Regions from separate parts of the Paraburkholderia sp. 22099 genome, predicted to be linked through region 2. Evidence: predicted binding sites of a transcription regulator. Region 2 holds the regulator's gene; each other region holds the start of a gene.
What was found. Region 2 encodes HrcA, which represses chaperone genes, less so after heat shock. Its sites were predicted from a motif close to TTAGCACTCNNNNNNNNNGAGTGCTAA; they were not measured.
Positions count from the first base shown of each region.

Region 1 (6,409 bases), on a different contig from region 2:
GGGCGGTTGAATACGGCCACCCGGCATTCGCGGCTGAACAAGCAGAAAGGGCGCTCCGTCAACTGACGAGCGCCCTTCCTCATTCAGCCGCGAATCCGATCACTCCGCGTCGGGCTGGGCGCCTGGCGCCGCGCGAGCAAACGCGTCGAGTTGCATCGCGTGATCGTAGATGCGCTGGATCGTCGGAAACTTGCCCGTGTCGACCTTGAAGCGCTGCGCGTTGAATACCTGGGGAATCAGACAGGCGTCGGCGAGCGTGGGCGTATCGCCGAAACACAGTTTGCCGGTGCGTGAACTGCCGGCCAGATGCGTTTCCAGCGTCGCAAAGCCCGCTTCCACCCAATGCCGGTACCACGCGTCCTTCGCGTCGTCGTCGACACACAACGTGTGCTTCAGATACTTCAGCACCCGCAGATTGTTCAGCGGATGAATCTCGCACGCAACCTGCAACGCCACCGAACGCACATACGCGCGATCGGCCGGCGTCCTGGGCAGCAGCGGCGGCTCGGGATGCGTTTCCTCCAGATACTCGATGATCGCGAGCGACTGCGGCATCACCTCGTTGCCGTCGACGAACGTGGGCACGATGCCGTCGACATTCAACTTGCGGTAGTCGGGTTTCAACTGTTCGCCGCCGTCGCGCACGAGGTGCACCGGCACGTAGTCGTACGGCAGGTTCTTCACGTTCAGCGCGATGCGCACGCGATACGACGCCGAGCTGCGGAAATAGCTGTAGAGCTTCATGTTGTTGTCTCCTCCTCCAACCGGCTGTCAGACCACGCGCACGCTGAACTCTCCGAGCCCGTCCACGCCGCCCTTCATCAGATCGCCCGGCACCACCGCGCCGACGCCTTCCGGCGTGCCCGTGAAAATCAGATCGCCGGGTTGCAACTCGAACAGCGTCGACAGATAAGCGATCGTCTCGCCCACCGACCAGATCAGTTGCGACACATCCGAGCGCTGTTTTTCCTCGCCGTTCACCGACAACCAGATCGCGCCCTTGCCGAGATGGCCCACCGTCGCCGCCGGATGAATCGGCCCGAGCGGCGCCGAATGATCGAAGCCCTTCGCGGTATCCCACGGACGGCCGAGCTTCTTCGCTTCCGCCTGCAGATCGCGGCGCGTCATGTCGAGACCGAGCGCGTAACCGTAGACGTGATCGAGCGCGCTTTCAGCCGGAATGTTCTTGCCGCCCTTGCCGATCGCCGCGACCAGTTCCATCTCGAAGTGGACGTTTTTCGATTGCGACGGGTAAGGAAATTCGCCGGTGGCGCCGGGCGCGACGTACAGCACGGCGTCGGCGGGCTTGGCGAAGAAGAACGGCGGCTCGCGGTCGGGATCGTGTCCCATCTCGCGCGCATGCGCCTCGTAGTTGCGGCCCACGCAGTAGATGCGACGCACCGCGAACTGCTCGCCGGACCCGACAACTGGCACCGCGACCACCGGTGCGGGTGCGAATACGTAACTCATCCCGTTCTCCGTTTCTTCGATTGTGCCGCCAGCGCGGCGAGAAAAACATCGAGTGTAACGCGCGGCAAAGTGCGGCGCGCGGCGGATGGACAGGGCGCGCCAGGCGAATCGTCTCGCCGGTTTGCCATAGATGCGATACTCACACCCAATAGCGTCCCTTGAATACCGTGGCCACCGCTTCAGGGCGGCACCGCCACACCGTTCCACTGTCCCGATGACTGATTCCGCCGACACTGCCAATCCCTTCCCTTGCGCCCGCTTCATCAAGGAAATCGGCCGCGGCCCGAACGGCGCCCGCGCGCTCACCGCCGAAGACACGCGCGCGCTCTATACCGCCATGCTCGACGGCCGCGTCGCCGAGCTCGAACTCGGCGCGGTGCTGCTCGCCTATCGCGTGAAGGGTGAAACCGCCGACGAACTCGCCGCGATGCTGGCCGGCGCCCATGCGTCGTTCGAACCGGTTCATGTGCCGCACGGCGCCTTCCGGCCCGTCTCGATCCCCACGTACAACGGCGCGCGCAAACAGCCGAACCTCGTGCCGCTGCTCGCCCTGCTGCTCGCGCGTGAAGGCGTGCCGGTGCTGGTGCACGGCGTGACCGAAGACCCGGGGCGCGTGACGAGCGCTGAAATCTTCACGCATTTGCAGATTCCGCACGCGCGCTCGCACGCCGAGATCGAAGACGGTCTCGCCGAGCGCCGTCTCGCGTTCGCGCCGATCGACGTGCTCGCGCCGAAACTCGCGCGCCTGCTCGCGCTGCGCCGGCGCATGGGCGTGCGTAATTCGACGCATACGCTCGTGAAGATTCTCCAGCCGTTCGCGCCGGCCGGCCTGCGGCTCGTGAACTACACGCATCCGCCGTATCGGGACAGTCTCACGCAGTTGTTCAACACGCATGCGGACGCGGCGGCCGGCGGCGCCTTGCTGGCGCGCGGCACCGAGGGCGAAGCGGTAGCCGACACGCGGCGCCAGGTGCAGGTCGACTGGCTGCACGACGGTATCTGCGAAACGCGCGTGCCGCATGAGCGCTCGTCGCCGGACGCGCCGGAAGTGGCGTTGCCCGAAGCGCGCGACGCACCCACCACGGCGGCATGGATCGGCGCCGTGCTGCGCGGCGAGGCGCCCGTGCCGAGCGCGATCGAACGACAGGTCGAACTGATCGTGGACGTCGCGAAGACGCAGGTGTGAAGGACGCTGCGCGAGCGTGGTGATTGCGCTTGCTGCAAGGGATGGACCGCAATCTCGCCTGACGCGACAGCATCGGGCTGTCGCCGCATCGCCATGCGAGTGATAGGGCAATCTGACCGCGGCGTGGACGACCGGCGCATGACGGCTCGACGCCGCTCAAGCGCCAACCGGCAGGCTCACTCGATCGCGCAACGGGTGGCTTGCCACGCAATCAGCCGCCATTGCCCGGCTTCGTGCGTATGAATCGCGGTGTATGCGATGGGGAACAGCAGCGCGCCGTTATTCGCCTCCATCTCGATCAGCGCGCGCCCCGTGACGACGCAGGTCTCGCGTCCCACCGGCAACACGTCTTGCGACTGCACCTCGATCTGCCGATAACGGCGGCGGCCGCCGGTAATCCCGTCGATGAACTGCCGCTTCGTCTCGCGTTTGCCGTTGGTATGGACATAGCTCACGTTGTCCGCGAGCAGTGTGTCGAGCGATTGCCCGTCGCCGTCGACCATCGCACGAAAGCGCTCTCGCTCGAGCCCGCGAATCGCTTCGATTATCTTTGCCGCCATTGCTCAGCCCTCGCACCGGTGAGCCGAACATGGCCACGGTCGTCAGAAGTTATATTGCAAATATAGCTGGCTGAAATTTATACCAGGATTCGGCTCTTTGATACCGCCGTTGGAAATATGCTGGAAGCGGTAGCCCGCCTGATACTGCTGACGATGGCCGAACTGCACGCCCACGCCCGCGACGTCGGCGAACTGGAACGCCGAGCCGAGCGTGAAGTCGGAGGAAATTCGCGGACTCGACAGGAGCCGCACGCCGGCGCCCACTTCGATGAAAGGACGGATCGACCCGGATGCCTTGATGAAGCGAATCATCGGCGTCACGCCGATCTCGCCGATGTTGTCGTGCACGTTGCCTTCGTTGGTATGCCACCAGGCCATGTGCGCCTCGCCGATCAGCGTGAAATGCCAGTCACCGATTTGCCACCAGGTGAGGTTTGGATCCCAGACCACGCCGAGGTCGAGCTTTTTCACATGGTGATCGCCCACGCCGCCGGCGACCTGCAAACCGAACTGATCGGCCGCGGCCAGTCCGGATACACCCAACAGCGCCGCTGCCGACGCGCTTTTCAGCGCCAGAACACGCCAAGCCTTCTTTTTGTTGTTCATCTAACACCCGAGCTCGCCGAACGTTGAACAATCTGTAACAGATTTGCCTATTCTAAATTCAATCACGATCAGGCGGATCGTATGAAGAAATCTTATTTTTCGCAATTAGTCACTTCTAAAACGGCAAATATCGTTCATTTATGACCGCGGAATAGCATAGCCCGGTAAGTTCTACGGCCCACACAGGGCAAACGGAAGCGGCGTATGATGGCTATCAGGAAGTGAACTTCAATAGAAAATGACGGAACTTGGATGCCCCTACCGCTTCTAAGTATTAGCACTCAGGAAATCAGAGTGCTAACATCCAACGCTGGAGTCGTCACCTGAATACGCTGTTACCTGATTCCAAAGGAGTTTTTTACGTGAGCCATGCAATGACCCTTCCGAGTACTCTGAGCCCGTCGTCGGCTAAGGCCGCTTCGGCAGGTGCACTGGCGCTCTCGCATTCCTCGCTGCTGCCCGGTCAACTGGGCAACATCGACGCTTACATCCAGGCCGTCAATCGCATTCCGATGCTGACGCCCGCGGAAGAACGCCAGTTCGCCACCGAATTTCGCGAGCAGGGCAATCTCGAGTCCGCCCGTCGTCTCGTCCTGTCGCATCTGCGGCTGGTCGTGTCGATCGCGCGCAACTATCTCGGTTATGGCCTGCCGCATGCCGACCTGATCCAGGAAGGCAACATCGGCCTGATGAAGGCCGTGAAGCGCTTCGATCCCGAGCAGAACGTGCGCCTCGTGTCATACGCGATGCACTGGATCAAGGCCGAAATCCACGAATACATCCTGCGCAACTGGCGCATGGTGAAGGTCGCCACCACCAAGGCGCAGCGCAAGCTGTTCTTCAATCTGCGCAGCCACAAGCAGGGCTTGGGCGCGTTCACGCCCGACGAGATCGAAGGTCTCGCCAAGGAGCTGAACGTGAAGCGCGAGGAAGTGGCCGAGATGGAAACACGCCTCTCGGGCGGCGACATCGCGCTGGAAGGCCAGGTCGAAGACGGCGAAGAGTCGTACGCGCCGATCGCCTACCTCGCCGACTCGCATAACGAGCCGACCGCCGTGCTGGCTTCGCGTCAGCGCGACAAGCTGCAAACCGACGGTATCGCGAGCGCGCTGGATGCACTGGACGCCCGCAGCCGCCGCATCATCGAGGCACGCTGGCTGAAGGTGGAGGACGACGGCTCGGGCGGCTCGACGCTGCACGAACTGGCCGACGAATTCGGCGTATCGGCCGAACGGATTCGCCAGATCGAAGCAAGCGCAATGAAGAAGATGCGCGGCGCACTGACCGAGTATGCGTAAGGTCTGAAAAACTCAGCAAACCGGTTCGCGCGACGCACGCTGACCAGCCGGCCGCAAAGCCCCGCCCTCGCAAGACGGCGGGGCTTTTTTCCGTCCAGGCGTCGAAGCGTCGAAGCCCCGCCTCCTTCGCCGTGCGCGCATTGACTCAGGGCCACGGCCGGCCGGCGTTCCTTGACCTACCTCAACCCCCCTGGCAATACTGCATCAACCGTGTGGCGCCAGCGACCCGATGCCGCAGCGCGGAACCCACGCGCGCAAGGTCCCGCTCCTAAAATCGGGATGCACTCGCCGGATCGCTCGCGCGATCTGGATCCAGCCGGACCAACCGGCGTGAAGTCGCCATCGACCGCCCATGACCCTAGCCCTCAATCGCAATAACCGCCCTCGCCCGAGCCTGCGTCAACGGCTCGCCGGGTGGGTGCGCGGTCCGACGCTGGCGCGGGATATCGCCATCGTCCTCGCCATCAAATTCACGCTGTTGATGGTGCTCAAGTACACGTTCTTCAATCATCCCCAGGCGGAGCACATGTGGCTGCCGCCTGAGCAGGTTTCGCAGGCGCTGCTGTCAACGCCTGCCCCGCATCCGTCCCAAGGTGATCAACATGCCCGTTAGCGAAGTCGTAGAACTGTCGCGCCTCCAGTTCGCCATCACGGCGCTTTATCACTTTCTGTTCGTGCCGCTCACGCTGGGCCTGTCGTGGCTGCTCGTCATCATGGAATCGGTCTATGTGATGACCGGCAAGCAGATCTACAAGGACATGACCCAGTTCTGGGGCAAGCTGTTCGGCATCAACTTCGCGATGGGCGTCACGACCGGTCTCACGCTGGAATTCCAGTTCGGCACCAATTGGTCGTACTACTCGCACTATGTCGGCGACATCTTCGGCGTGCCGCTGGCGGTTGAAGGTCTGATGGCGTTCTTCCTGGAGTCGACCTTCGTCGGCCTGTTTTTCTTCGGCTGGACGCGGCTTTCGAAAGTGCAGCACGTCACCGTCACGTTCCTCGTCGCGCTCGGCTCGAACCTGTCGGCCCTCTGGATTCTGGTGGCCAACGGCTGGATGAACAATCCGGTCGGCGCCACCTTCAATTACCAGACCATGCGCATGGAACTCGACAGCATCTTCTCCGTGCTGTTCAATCCGGTCGCGCAAGTGAAGTTCGTGCACACGGTCTCGGCCGGTTACGTGACGGCGTCGATGTTCGTGCTGGGCGTGTCGTCGTGGTATCTGCTCAAGCGCCGCGACACCGAATTCGCGCTGCGTTCGTTCGCCATCGCCGCCGGTTTCGGC
Region 1 is NZ_JBQEPU010000013.1:3,891-10,299, forward strand. It holds gene ftsY (signal recognition particle-docking protein FtsY) at 1-10, shown strand, start outside; gene maiA (maleylacetoacetate isomerase) at 100-744, opposite strand; gene ACTJLC_RS14235 (fumarylacetoacetate hydrolase family protein) at 772-1,470, opposite strand; gene ybiB (DNA-binding protein YbiB) at 1,685-2,656, shown strand; gene ACTJLC_RS14245 (nuclear transport factor 2 family protein) at 2,833-3,216, opposite strand; gene ACTJLC_RS14250 (acyloxyacyl hydrolase) at 3,259-3,822, opposite strand; gene rpoH (RNA polymerase sigma factor RpoH) at 4,185-5,120, shown strand; gene cydP (cytochrome oxidase putative small subunit CydP) at 5,473-5,733, shown strand; gene ACTJLC_RS14265 (cytochrome ubiquinol oxidase subunit I) at 5,723-6,409, shown strand, end outside.
Region 1: a site for HrcA is predicted at 4,097-4,123, ahead of rpoH (RNA polymerase sigma factor RpoH). Genes of this name have one in related genera too.

Region 2 (6,409 bases):
CATGATCGCCACGCACGAGTTGGTCGTGCCGAGGTCGATGCCGATAATTTTGCCCATTTTTACTAATCTCCTGACTTTGATCGCTGCGGAAAGCGCCGTTTTTGCCGTGTGGCGGTCAGGCGCTCCGCTCTCAATTCATAACCTGCACTCAACATAAGTGCGTCCGCATCGTTTTCAAGACCTCTTTTGCGATGCGGTCTTTAATTTTTTCAATCAGCCGAACTTTTGTCCGAATTCGCGCCACTGCCGTCTGACGACGCGGCACCGCTCGCATTGGCCGCCCGGGTCTTGTCCCGCGCGGCCGCGACCGCCGCCTGGAACTGCCCGAGGCCGTGCCAGCCGGTCGCCCGGCCGAGCCGCTTGCCGCGGTGAAAGAAAAACCAGGTGGGCACGCCGTGAAGCATGAAGCGCCGGCCCAGTTCACGATGCTCGTAGACGTTGCTGTGAAACCATTTGAGCCCGAGCGCGCGAATCGCGTCGGGCTGCGCCAGCATGGCCTTCTTGGCGATCTCGCAGTTGAAGCAGTCGAGCCCCCAGAAAAACACCACGGCCAGTGCGTCCCCCGCTTCCGCGAGCCCGGCGTCGAACGATGCGGCGCTGAGTTCCCGCATGTCGAACACCGTGAAGGCGGTGGCGTCGACGGGAATGTTCATCATGACGGCGGCTATGCGAAACGGCTGACCGGAACCCCGCGACGCTTACTTCGGCGCCGCGACGGTCACGAGCGCCGGGCGCAGCACGCGGTCGGCGATCACGAAACCCTTTTGCAGCACCGCGACCACGGTGTTCGGCTCCTGGTCGGCCGGCACCATCGAAATCGCCTGATGACGGTGCGGATCGAACTTCTCGCCCACCGGGTTCAAGGCGACGACGCGGCCCTTCTCCAACGCGCCATTGAGCTGGCGCAACGTGAGTTCGACGCCTTCGCGCACCTTCTGCAGATCGTCGGACGAGTGGGCAACCGCCGCTTCGAGACTGTCGACCACCGGCAGCAGATGCTCAGCGAAATTTTCGATTGCGAATTTATGGGCCTTGGCCACGTCTTCCTGCGCACGGCGGCGCACGTTCTCGGTCTCCGCCTTGGCCCGCAGGAAGCTTTCCTGCAACTCGGCGATCTTCGCCTCGGCTTCGGCCAGCGCGGCTTGCGCGGCGGCTGCGGGCGCCTCGGCGGCGGCGCCCGCGGCTGCCTCGTCCTGTTGCGGAGCAGTTGCCTCGGGAGCCTCTGCGGCCTGGCGCGCGGCTTCGTCGGCGGGCGTGGGATTCTGGCTCGTCGGGTTCTCTTGCGTGTTTTCCATGTCGCTGAAAGTCGTTAAAAAGTAAAAGCCAACGGTGGTGGCGGCGCCCAACAACCGGTGCCATTCGTGCGTTGCAATATTGCGACAACAACCGGGCGCGGATTGGGCGCGTCACCGCGTATCGCCACCGCAGATGGGGCCGGAAAGACCCGTTTCAAGCGCCTCTGCCCGAACTTTTCACGCCGCTGACGCGTGGCGGAAATGCGCCGTTACAACCATTGGATCGGCGCAATCAGATTGAGATTGAGTGCGACCAACAAGTGGCCTATGCTCCAATAAAGCATCGGAAAAGACGTGTTAACCCTAGTCTGACAAGCGCCTTTCCGACATTTTTCAAATTCCAACCGAAACGCCCGTTTCTATCCTGCAACGTCCCGAGGGGAGTACCGTGAAACTGACCTTTGCAATCTCGGTGGTCGCCTTGGTACTGATTGCAGGCACCACGACCATCTGCATGTCCGGCGCTGTCAACGATCGCACGACCGAATACGGCGGCGTGAACGCGACCTTGGAACAACTGTTCTGTTTAACCGCCACCTGACAATTTGTCGATAGTGCGCCGGTCGCGCTTGGTCGGCCTGCCGTGCAATGCGGCGGCCGGTTCGCGATACGTCTTGCGCCGTTCCTGCTCGGCCTGCCGCTTTACCTTGCTCTCACCGGTTTCCGCATAAAGCGTCTGCGCGACGCTCGCGGGGCCGCGCACGTCGCACACGCCCAGCACTTCCACCTGCCACACGATCCGTTCGATCTCGATCTCGACCAGATCGCCGACCCGCACGTCCTTGCTCGGCTTGACGGTCGCGCCGCCGATGCGCACGTGCCCCTTGTCGACCGCGTCCGCCGCCAGCGAGCGCGTCTTGAAGAAGCGCGCCGCCCACAGCCATTTGTCGATGCGCAGCCTCGCGCCCGGTTCAGTGGAGATCCTGTAATTCATGAGCCTCGGTCAAGCCCCTGTCGTATGCGGCACCGGCACCGCCTGCACCGGCCAGCCTTGCAAATTCTGCGCGACGATTTCGCCGAGCGCCGCGATCCACGCTTGCGACGCATTCAGGCAGGCGATCCGGTGAAACTCCTTGCCGCCCGCATGCAGGAACTCGTCGCGCACTTCCATGCCGATTTCCTCGATGGTTTCCAGGCAATCGGCGGTGAAGCCTGGACAGAACACATCAGCACGCCGCACGCCCGCCGCGCCCAATTCCTTCAGCGTGGGCGCAGTGTACGGCTGCAGCCATTCGGCCTTGCCGAAGCGCGACTGGAAAGTAATGCGGCATTCCACCGGCGTCAGTTCGAGCGCCTGCATCAACAAGGCGCCGGTCTGCTGGCATTGCTCGTGGTACGGATCGCCGAGATCGAGCGTGCGCTTGGGCACGCCGTGAAAACTCAGCACCAGCTTGTCGCCCGCCGCGAAGTCAGGCCGGCCATGCTGATGCCAGTATTGACGCACCTGCGCGGCGAGGGCGGCAATATAGGCCGGATGGTCGGCGTAATGCCGCACCGTGCGGATTTCCGGCTGGTTGCGCATGCGCTTGAGAGCCGAAAAAGCATCGTCGAACGCGGTGGCCGTGGTGGACGACGAGTATTGCGGATACATGGGCATGAGCAGCACGCGCTCGGCGCCCGCCAGCTTCAACTGGTTCAGCATGGCCGGAATGCCGGGCGTGCCGTAACGCATCGCGTAGTCGACCAGCACCGTGTAATCGTTCAATTGCAACAGATGGCGCAACGCCTCCACCTGCTTCTCCGTATGCACGCGCAACGGCGAGCCCTCGGGCATCCAGACCGCCGCGTATTTCTTCGCCGACGCCCGGCCGCGCAACGGCAAGATCAGCAGACGCAGAATCACCTGCCAGAGCAAGGCGGGAATCTCGACCACGCGGGGATCGGACAGGAACTGCGCCAGATAGCGGCGGACCGCGCGCGGCGTCGGCGCGTCCGGCGTGCCGAGATTGATCAGCAGCACGGCGACACGATGTGACGTGGCGTTCTGTGAAGGCCGCTCGAGGTCGAAGCGCATAGGCAGGAGGGGTAACCGCTTTGGGCGGAAAGTCGGTTCAGGTGGGATTCATTATAGCGGCGCGGTTCCCGGCGAGGTCCGCCGGAGACCCCTGGCCATTCGGCCAATTGGCAAGCCGGGCGCCGTCGCGCATCATGTGCGGCACGAACCTCCGCGGCCGCGATGGGCGGCCGTGTTACTGCTGGCTGAGGGTGAGGGAAAGCAGACGCGCCGTGATATCCACGATCGGGATCACGCGGTTGTAGGCCATGCGGGTCGGCCCGATGACGCCGAGCGTGCCGACGATCTTGCCGTTCACCTCGTAGGGCGCGGTGACGACGCTCATTTCCTCGATCGGCACCAGGTTCGACTCGCCGCCGATGAAAATCTGCACACCCGCCGCATGGCTCGACACGTCGAGCAATTGAAGGAGACTCGTCTTTTGGTCGAACACATCGAACAGCTTGCGCAAGCGCGCCATGTCCGAGGACAGATCGGCTACTTCCAGCAGGTTGCGCTCGCCGGAAATCAGCACGGTCTCGCCGGTGTCGGCTTCGTCCGTGCTGGCGGTGACGGCGGCGTGCATCAGCGTGGTCATGTCGCCGCGCAGTTCGTCGATTTCCTCACGCAGGCGGCGGCGCACCTCGTCGAACGACAGGCCAGCGAAGTGCGCGTTGATGTAATTCGAGGCTTCAACCAGTTGCGACGGCGAGAAGTCGCGCTGGGTGGCCATGATGCGGTTCTGCACGTCGCCTTCCGGCGTCACGATGATGAGCAGGATGCGCTTGTCGGACAGGCGCATGAATTCGATCTGCTTGAACACATGGCTGCGCCGCGGTGTGAGCACCACGCCGGCGAACTGCGACAGATTGGAGAGCACGCTCGCCGCCGCGGCGACGATTTTCTGCGGTTCGCCCGCCTGCAGCGTAGTCTTGACGGTACGCATCACGGCTTCTTCGTCCGCGGCGGATTCCACCGTCAGCATCGTATCCACGAAGAGCCGGTAGCCGCGCGGAGTAGGAATGCGGCCCGCCGACGTATGCGGACTGATCACGAGCCCCAGGTCCTCGAGATCGGACATCACGTTGCGGATCGTGGCCGGACTCAGTTCGAGGCCGGAATAGCGTGACAACGTGCGCGAGCCGACCGGCTGACCTTCGGCGATGTAGCGCTCGATCAGCGTTTTGAGGAGGGTTTGTGCGCGAGGATCTAGCATGACGGAAAATTTTAGCTCAATGACAGCGCTACCGCGAGCGCTAACGGCGCCCGCCCCTAACGGCCGCGCCGCAAGCCGGCGGGACGGCGTTTCGCATTCGCTGCGGCGCGCGTGCCAGCCCGCGGTTCGGCGCTTCGTCCAGCGTTCTTGCGCCCGCGCGATCCAGTGGCGGCGCGAAGTCCATCGCTCGGTACAGCGCCTCGCCGGCCGCCAGTCCGACGAATCCGACGGCAGCGCGCCGCCGCACTTTACCCGGCGCGCATGTCATCAAGGCTTCACCATTCTAACGACAATCGCGCGATACGCTGACAGCCCGCTCCAGCCGGCCCGCCACCGGGTCTGTCTGCGGTTCTTTTCAGGCCCCACCTATGGTGTAATGCCGGCATGCAAGTAACCAGCCAGTTCAAGACCGTTGCGCTCGTCGGGCGCAACAACACGCCGGGCATCGGCGAGCCGCTGACCGAGCTCGCCGCGTGCATCGCGAAGCGCGGCTTCGACGTCGTGTTCGAAGCCGAGACGGCCGCTGAAATCGGCATCACCGACTACCCGGCGTTGCGTCCCGCCGAGATCGGCGCGCGCGCCGACGTCGCCGTGGTGCTGGGCGGCGACGGCACCATGCTCGGCATCGGCCGTCAGCTCGCGCCTTACCGCACGCCGTTGATCGGCATCAACCACGGGCGGCTCGGCTTCATTACCGACATTCCGATCTCCGACATGCGCGAGACCGTGCCGCAAATGCTGTGCGGCAACTTCGAGCGCGAGGAACGCATGCTGCTCGAAGCGCGCATCATGCGCGGCGGCAACCCGATCTATCACGCGCTGGCCTTCAACGACGTGGTGGTGAACCGCAGCGGCTTCTCGGGCATGGCGGAACTGCATGTCTCGGTGGACGGGCGCTTCATGTACAACCAGCGTTCCGACGGCCTGATCGTCGCCACGCCGACCGGCTCGACCGCTTACGCGCTTTCTTCACAAGGGCCGATCCTGCATCCGCAGTTGCAGGGCATCGTGCTGGTGCCGATCGCGCCGCACGCGCTGTCGAACCGGCCGATCGTGCTGCCGGACGATTCAAAGGTGAGCATTCAGATCGTCTCGGGCCGCGAAGTGAACGTCAATTTCGACATGCAGTCGTTCACCTCGCTCGAACTGAGCGACACGATCGAAGTGCGCCGCTCGCGCCATACCGTGCCGATTCTGCATCCGGTCGGCTACAGCCATTACGCGACGCTGCGAAAGAAGCTGCACTGGAACGAATACCCGTCACACGAAGAAGACGACAAACCCTGAGCGGCCGGCAATCACTGGAACGCGAACGCCGCCGCTGCCGAACCCTGAATCTCACGCTCACCAGACGACCTCCATGCTTCGCCATCTCTCGATACGCGACTTCGTCATCGTCGCCGCGCTCGATCTCGAATTCGACAGCGGCTTTACCGTTTTCTCCGGCGAAACCGGCGCCGGCAAGTCGATCCTGATCGACGCGCTGGCGCTCGCGCTTGGCGCGCGCGCCGATGCGAGCGTGGTGCGCACCGGCGAGAGCCGCGCCGACATCACCGCCGAGTTCGAGACGCATGCGCAAGTCGAGCAGTGGCTCGACGAGCAGGCGCTCGGGGCCACCGCCGACGACGGCCAACACGGCGGCACGGTGATGCTGCGGCGCGTGGTGGACGCGAATGGCCGCTCGCGGGCGTTCATCAACGGCACGGCGGCGACGCTGGCGCAACTGCGCGAAGTCGGCGAAATGCTGGTGGATATCCACGGTCAGCACGCGCATCAATTGCTGATGCGGCCGGACGCGCAACGCGAACTGTTCGACACGCACGCGGGTTTGACCGAGACCGCCGCGTCGGTAACGCGGGCGTGGCGCACGTGGCGCGAAAAGGTTCAGGCAGTCGAGCACGCGCA
Region 2 is NZ_JBQEPU010000003.1:152,718-159,126, forward strand. It holds gene dnaK (molecular chaperone DnaK) at 1-57, opposite strand, end outside; gene ACTJLC_RS04690 (thioredoxin family protein) at 210-656, opposite strand; gene grpE (nucleotide exchange factor GrpE) at 699-1,295, opposite strand; gene ACTJLC_RS04700 (hypothetical protein) at 1,684-1,836, shown strand; gene ACTJLC_RS04705 (RNA-binding S4 domain-containing protein) at 1,822-2,229, opposite strand; gene hemH (ferrochelatase) at 2,239-3,309, opposite strand; gene hrcA (heat-inducible transcriptional repressor HrcA) at 3,485-4,504, opposite strand; gene ACTJLC_RS04720 (NAD kinase) at 4,889-5,791, shown strand; gene recN (DNA repair protein RecN) at 5,865-6,409, shown strand, end outside.

Region 3 (6,409 bases), 140 kb from region 2:
ATTGCGCGCCAATCGCAGCAAGCGAACCATTACCTCAGCAGCAACGGGTGAACGGTGCTCTTCTTTTGTGGCGCAGGGTCTCCAGACGTGTTGGATTGCCGAGCTCCCCTAGTTCGCGACAAGCATGAGCAACGTCTTGTATCACCATTTGAACGATCGGCCCAGTGATGGCGCAGGCCCCGAGTTGCCATCGCCATTGGGTTGGATTTTCGGGTATCGCAGACAGCATATTCGCCGGCGACGGCCGAACATGAATGCGTTGCTGACAACTCCGCGGGCGGAGATACATCCAATCATGTAGTTGTACCTCGCCTTTCGCCGTTGCTGTCTCAACTCTGTCGTCGTGATCAAAGACTTCGCTTTTGACGTTTGAGCGAGCAGATCGAAAGTAGCGGCGGTGGATCTGGCCGCTATTGCCAACAACAACTGCGGAGGAAGCGCCACATGCGTCGTCTACCGTCACGGCCGCCTCAAGGCTGCAAGAGATGATCTTAATGGATCGTGCTTGTGCCGGGATTGAAGCTCTCGCCATCGGCTCTCATGCACATTCGCCCGCCTTCAACTATCCTGCATTCTGTCGCAGCAGGCTTGACGAGATGAGGATTGAAAAGCGGTGTCGTTTCGCGGCTAATGGAAAGTGCAATGAGCATCTGACAAAATCTCTGCAAGAACATCAAAAAATGGAGGTCGAGTGCGGACGGTCGAATACCGCTTTTCCACCATTTGGCGCATCGATGCGCCAGTGCAGGAAGTTTGGGCGGCAATTCAGGATTCGGCGCGCTGGCCGGAGTGGTGGATTAACGTCGAGCGCGTGGACCAGCTAAAGGCCGGTTCCGAGCAGGGCGTGGGCGCCGTACAACGCTATACGTGGAAAGGCCGGTTGCCTTATCGTCTCGTGTTCGACATGCGAGTGACGCGCGTCGAACCGTTGGTAGCGCTGGAAGGGGAAGCCAGTGGCGACGTCGAAGGCGTCGGCCGTTGGAGCTTTTCGACTGACGGACGCAACCTTACCGTGGTCCGCTATGACTGGTGCGTCCGTACGAACCGCGCATGGATGAATGCATTGGCGCCGCTATTGCGACCGGTTTTCCAATGGAACCACGACGCAGTGATGCGCGAAGGCGGCGCGGCGCTAGCGCGGCGGCTGCTTGGCGTCGGGCATGGATGAAGCCAGCGTGGCAATGGATTGAACGCTCTGCACTCGATGCGCTCGGTGACGATGTAAGGCAGTAATCGATGACGGAAGTCACCGTTGGCGCCGAGCGCTCGATTTTGTTCTTTGCACTTTGCCTTATCCAATGCCTTGTCGGCAGCGAGTATTAGCTCCATGGGCTCGCCCACGCTTCGTATCGGCATTCGCTCGTCAACACCTGCGCTTATTGTGACGAAGCCAGTTCGGTTGCCCGAATGTTCAATTTTCAGGCTACGGATAGCGTTGCGGATAGCGTCCGCGATTACTACGGCATGGGCTACATCGGCATACGGAAGAAGTGCTGCAATCTCCTCTCCCACATAGTGTGCGGTCAGCTCTTCAGAACGTCGGGCCGTCAAATCTCTAATGAGCACAGACCGTCATCGGCTGCTGCGTGTCCCTGGATGTGTAGTATTGCTCGAAGCAATCGACGTCCAGCATGATCGGTGCAAGAGCATTCACGCGACGCATGGCGCGACTGAATTCGTCATGCAATGCGATATCGAATTCGCGGCGATTTGCGAGCCAGGTCAGGCCGTCCTGCAATGAAAGTCGATCACGAGTTCGATTTGCCGGATCGGATGTCAGCCGATCAAGCTCACACAATGACAAGGCAAAGCACGTCAGCGGAATGCCAGATTGTGTGCGCCACCACTCATGCAAAATCTCACCTTTGGACGACGCAACTGCGACAAAGGCAGTGCGGGTGACGGCGGTAGGTGTTGAGCCGCATGACGCCACTCTGCGCTGATTGGATGAACGCCGTCCGGACGGACCGGGCGTGCGATAGAAGTACGGTTCGGTGCCCCGCACGTTCTTGCGCATCACTTCTACGTCGAACGGTCGACGAATCAGCGTCACGCCGCTATTCAGAACGAGGGCAACAGCGCCCGGGTTGCCGATCTGGAGGCTATGGTAAAAGACCTTAGAAAACCAATATCGAGCTTGCAGCAAAACACATGATCAGCACGCCCTGCGGTTGCTTCAAAGGCTGACAAATACTTCTTGCTACCGGTCGCCTAGGGTTTTCCCTGCCAGAATGCTCGCGCATCGAATTGCTGCGCGCTGATTTCCAAATGGCAGCCTGCGCCCGAACCGATGACACTTGGCGATGCCCGGCAATCTAAGTGCTTGTCGCGAAAGAGGATTACTCGAATGAGACGCCAATTTTTGCCGCAATGCAAGGTTCGAAGTGAAGCGAACAAAGCTCAAAGGCAAGCGGACCTCGACAATCGCCGCATCCCTTCTTGAATTTGTCACCACCCGTCCATATAATTAGCACTCGCTGCACGAGAGTGCTAACAACATCGCCGGTTGGCTCGGCCAGCCGGGTTTTCTCAGCGTTCTTCAGTCTCAATCAAGAGAGGAGTATGTATGAACCTTCGTCCTTTGCATGATCGCGTGATCGTCAAACGTCTGGATCAAGAAACCAAGACCGCGTCGGGCATCGTGATCCCCGAAGCCGCAGCGGAAAAGCCGGATCAAGGCGAAATCCTGGCAGTCGGCCCGGGCAAGCGTGACGACAAGGGCGCACCCATCGCGCTCGACGTGAAGGTGGGTGACCGCGTTCTGTTCGGCAAGTACGCAGGCCAGACCGTCAAGGTCGACGGCAACGAACTGCTCGTCATGCGCGAAGAAGACATCATGGCCGTGGTGCAGAAGTAAGCGCAAGCCGCTACTTCCCCGGTTATATCCCAAGAATTCAAGGAGTTAGAAGATGGCAGCTAAAGACGTCGTATTCGGTGATTCCGCCCGTGCCAAGATGGTTGAAGGCGTGAACATCCTCGCGAACGCTGTGAAGGTCACGCTGGGTCCGAAGGGCCGCAACGTTGTCCTCGAGCGCAGCTTCGGCGGCCCGACGGTCACGAAAGATGGCGTTTCGGTCGCGAAAGAGATCGAACTGAAAGACAAGCTCCAGAACATGGGCGCGCAAATGGTCAAGGAAGTCGCTTCCAAGACCAGCGACAACGCCGGTGACGGCACCACGACCGCAACGGTTCTGGCTCAGTCGATCGTCCGCGAAGGCATGAAGTACGTCGCATCGGGCATGAATCCGATGGACTTGAAGCGCGGTATCGACAAGGCCGTGACCGCCGCGATCGAAGAACTGCGCAAGATCAGCAAGCCGTGCACGACGAACAAGGAAATCGCTCAGGTTGGCGCGATCTCGGCGAACAGCGATTCGTCGATCGGCGACCGTATCGCTGAAGCGATGGACAAGGTCGGCAAGGAAGGCGTCATCACCGTTGAAGACGGCAAGTCGTTGCAAGACGAACTGGACGTCGTCGAAGGTATGCAATTCGACCGTGGCTACCTGTCGCCCTACTTCATCAACAACCCGGACAAGCAAGTTGCCGTGCTCGAAAACCCGTTCGTGCTGTTGCACGACAAGAAGGTTTCGAACATCCGCGATCTGCTGCCGGTGCTGGAACAAGTCGCAAAGGCAGGCCGTCCGCTGCTGATCATCGCTGAAGACGTCGAAGGCGAAGCGCTGGCCACGCTGGTGGTGAACAACATCCGCGGCATCCTGAAGACGGTTGCCGTGAAGGCTCCGGGCTTCGGCGATCGCCGTAAGGCCATGCTGGAAGACATCGCGATCCTGACTGGCGGCCAAGTCATCGCGGAAGAAACCGGCCTCACGCTCGAAAAGGCAACGCTGGCCGAACTGGGTCAAGCAAAGCGTATCGAAGTGGGCAAGGAAAACACCACGATCATCGACGGCGCTGGCGAAGCTGCAAACATCGAAGCACGCGTGAAGCAGGTTCGCACGCAAATCGAAGAAGCTACGTCGGACTACGACCGTGAAAAGCTGCAGGAACGCGTTGCCAAGCTGGCAGGCGGCGTTGCAGTGATCAAGGTTGGCGCTGCGACCGAAGTCGAAATGAAGGAAAAGAAGGCGCGTGTCGAAGACGCACTGCACGCAACGCGCGCAGCTGTGGAAGAAGGCATCGTGGCCGGCGGCGGCGTCGCGCTGATCCGCGCACGCACGGCAATCGCAGGTTTGAAGGGCGCCAACGCCGATCAGGACGCAGGTATCAAGATCGTGCTGCGCGCGATGGAAGAGCCGCTGCGCCAGATCGTCACGAACGGCGGCGAAGAAGCCAGCGTCGTGGTGGCGGCTGTTGCTGCCGGTAAGGGCAACTACGGCTACAACGCGGCAACCGGCGAGTACGTCGACCTGGTTGACGCAGGTGTCGTGGACCCGACGAAGGTCACCCGCACCGCGCTGCAAAACGCAGCATCGGTTGCAGGTCTCCTGCTGACGACCGACGCAGCTGTGTGCGAACTGCCGAAGGAAGACGCTCCGATGGGCGGCGGCGGAATGCCGGGCGGCATGGGCGGCATGGGCATGGACATGTAATTCCGCGTGGGGCCTCGTTACGAGGCTCGCTTGGGAATGCATGGGAAAGCGCGCCGCGAGGCGTGCTTTCCAACGAAAAACCCGCAAGGCATTTAGCTTTGCGGGTTTTTTCTTGGGAGCGGGCGGCGCGCGCGCGGGCACTTCCGGTATCACGAGGCCGCTTCGCGGGCGAGCTTCAGGGCGAGAGCGTTCTCGCGCAAATAGTCGAATATCTTCGCCACGCTTTGATCCGGCGTCAACGTTGCGGTATCGATCCGCAACTCGGGCTCGACCGGGGCTTCATAGGGTGCCGATACACCGGTAAACGAAGGAATCTCTCCCGCCCTGGCTTTCGCATAGAGGCCTTTCGGATCACGGCGAGCGCACGTGTCAACAGGCGCGGACAGGTGGGTCTCGATGAATGTGCCCGCCCCAATGATCTCGCGCGCCATGGCCCGGTCTTCACGCATGGGAGAAATGAGCGCCGTGATGACAATGAGACCGGCGTCGTTCATCAACTGTGCGACGTGTGCGACTCTGCGAATGTTTTCGCGCCGATCTTCCTTTTGGAAGCTGAGGTCGCGCGCCAAGCCGTGACGGATATTGTCGCCGTCGAGCACATAGCACGCATGCCCGAGTGACACGAGCTGTTGTTCGAGCGCGAACGCGATGGTCGACTTGCCTGCACCTGAAAGACCGGTGAGCCAGATGGTGACCGGCCTTTGGCGGAACATCCGGATTCTGTCCTCAGCGGTAATCGCACCGTGGCAACGTTGCACGAAAGCGTGAGACTTTCCCATTGTCATGCTCCCCTGGCGCTCAGGCGTGGTGCCATCGTTGGCGCCGGATTCCCGCGTTGCTCAGGCGCTCCGGCGAATTTTCGGGTTCATTTATTCGAGCGACAACACGCTGGACCCATTGCCGATCTTTCGAGAAATTGCTGCCCGATTCGAGTGCACGTTTTTCGATTTCCGAGTTGGCATGAACAAAGAGTTCGTAATCGAAGCTATTGTCTTCAACGAATTCCGTTTTGGCCTCTCCGCTCAAACGGCTTGCGCTTTTTTGTGAACCGCTGGTCCTGTTTGTTTCGAAAACGAGCGGCAGGACAATGTGGTAATTGGCGGTGCTCATCGGGCTTCTGTGAATGCGATATGCGTGCTGGCCGCCGCCAATACGCGTTGCTCGACGCCTTGCGCGGCAGCTTTTCCGCCCTTGTCGATCGCATTCGAAGTGGAGGAATCGACCTTTGCCTTTATTCAAATCGAAAAAGGGAATGGCAGGCGATCCCCCGCCGTTCGGTAGAGGAAAGAAAAAGACGGGCAAAGACATGGGGTTAGGTGACGGATTTGCGAGTTGTAAGTGTAGCGTGATCAAAACTACGCTGGTTGTAACGTTTGATTGCGCAATACAACGCCTCGTTGCGTCGTTCAAGCGGCGATTCGTTTACCGACGGCCATGTAATTATGCGAAATCACATGTGCTGCTTATGCAAGAGCAGAAGGTGCCTCAAGAGAAAACCCGCACGGAGGCGGGTTTTTTGACCGTCAGTAGCTCGGGACCAACAGCGAGGCCAACTGCGCCGCGCCCGCGCTTTTTATCAACGCCCCACGCATTTCAATGCCGCGCTTCTCCTGGCGCCGCGTCCTTGCCGGCCGCGGGCGGCGTTTCGTCGTCGCTGCTGCGCGCCCAGAAAAAACGGTCCGGCATATAGGCGCCCATGCCCGGCCGGAATGCGCTGCGCATGGCCTGATACAGATATTCCTGCGCCTCACGCACGGCCTCGGCCGGTTCCTGGCCGTTGGCCAACAGCGCGGCGATGGCGGCTCCCAACGTATCGGTCAGCCCCATGATCCGATGGCTGCCGCGGTCCCACATGT
Region 3 is NZ_JBQEPU010000003.1:11,549-17,957, reverse strand. It holds gene ACTJLC_RS04125 (SRPBCC family protein) at 692-1,168, shown strand; partial or broken gene ACTJLC_RS04120 (diguanylate cyclase) at 1,276-1,566, opposite strand; gene ACTJLC_RS04115 (diguanylate cyclase domain-containing protein) at 1,556-2,053, opposite strand; gene ACTJLC_RS04110 (co-chaperone GroES) at 2,567-2,857, shown strand; gene groL (chaperonin GroEL) at 2,910-4,553, shown strand; gene cysC (adenylyl-sulfate kinase) at 4,703-5,332, opposite strand; gene ACTJLC_RS04095 (hypothetical protein) at 5,352-5,663, opposite strand; gene ACTJLC_RS04090 (hydroxymethylpyrimidine/phosphomethylpyrimidine kinase) at 6,147-6,409, opposite strand, start outside.
Region 3: a site for HrcA is predicted at 2,468-2,494, ahead of ACTJLC_RS04110 (co-chaperone GroES). Genes of this name have one in related genera too.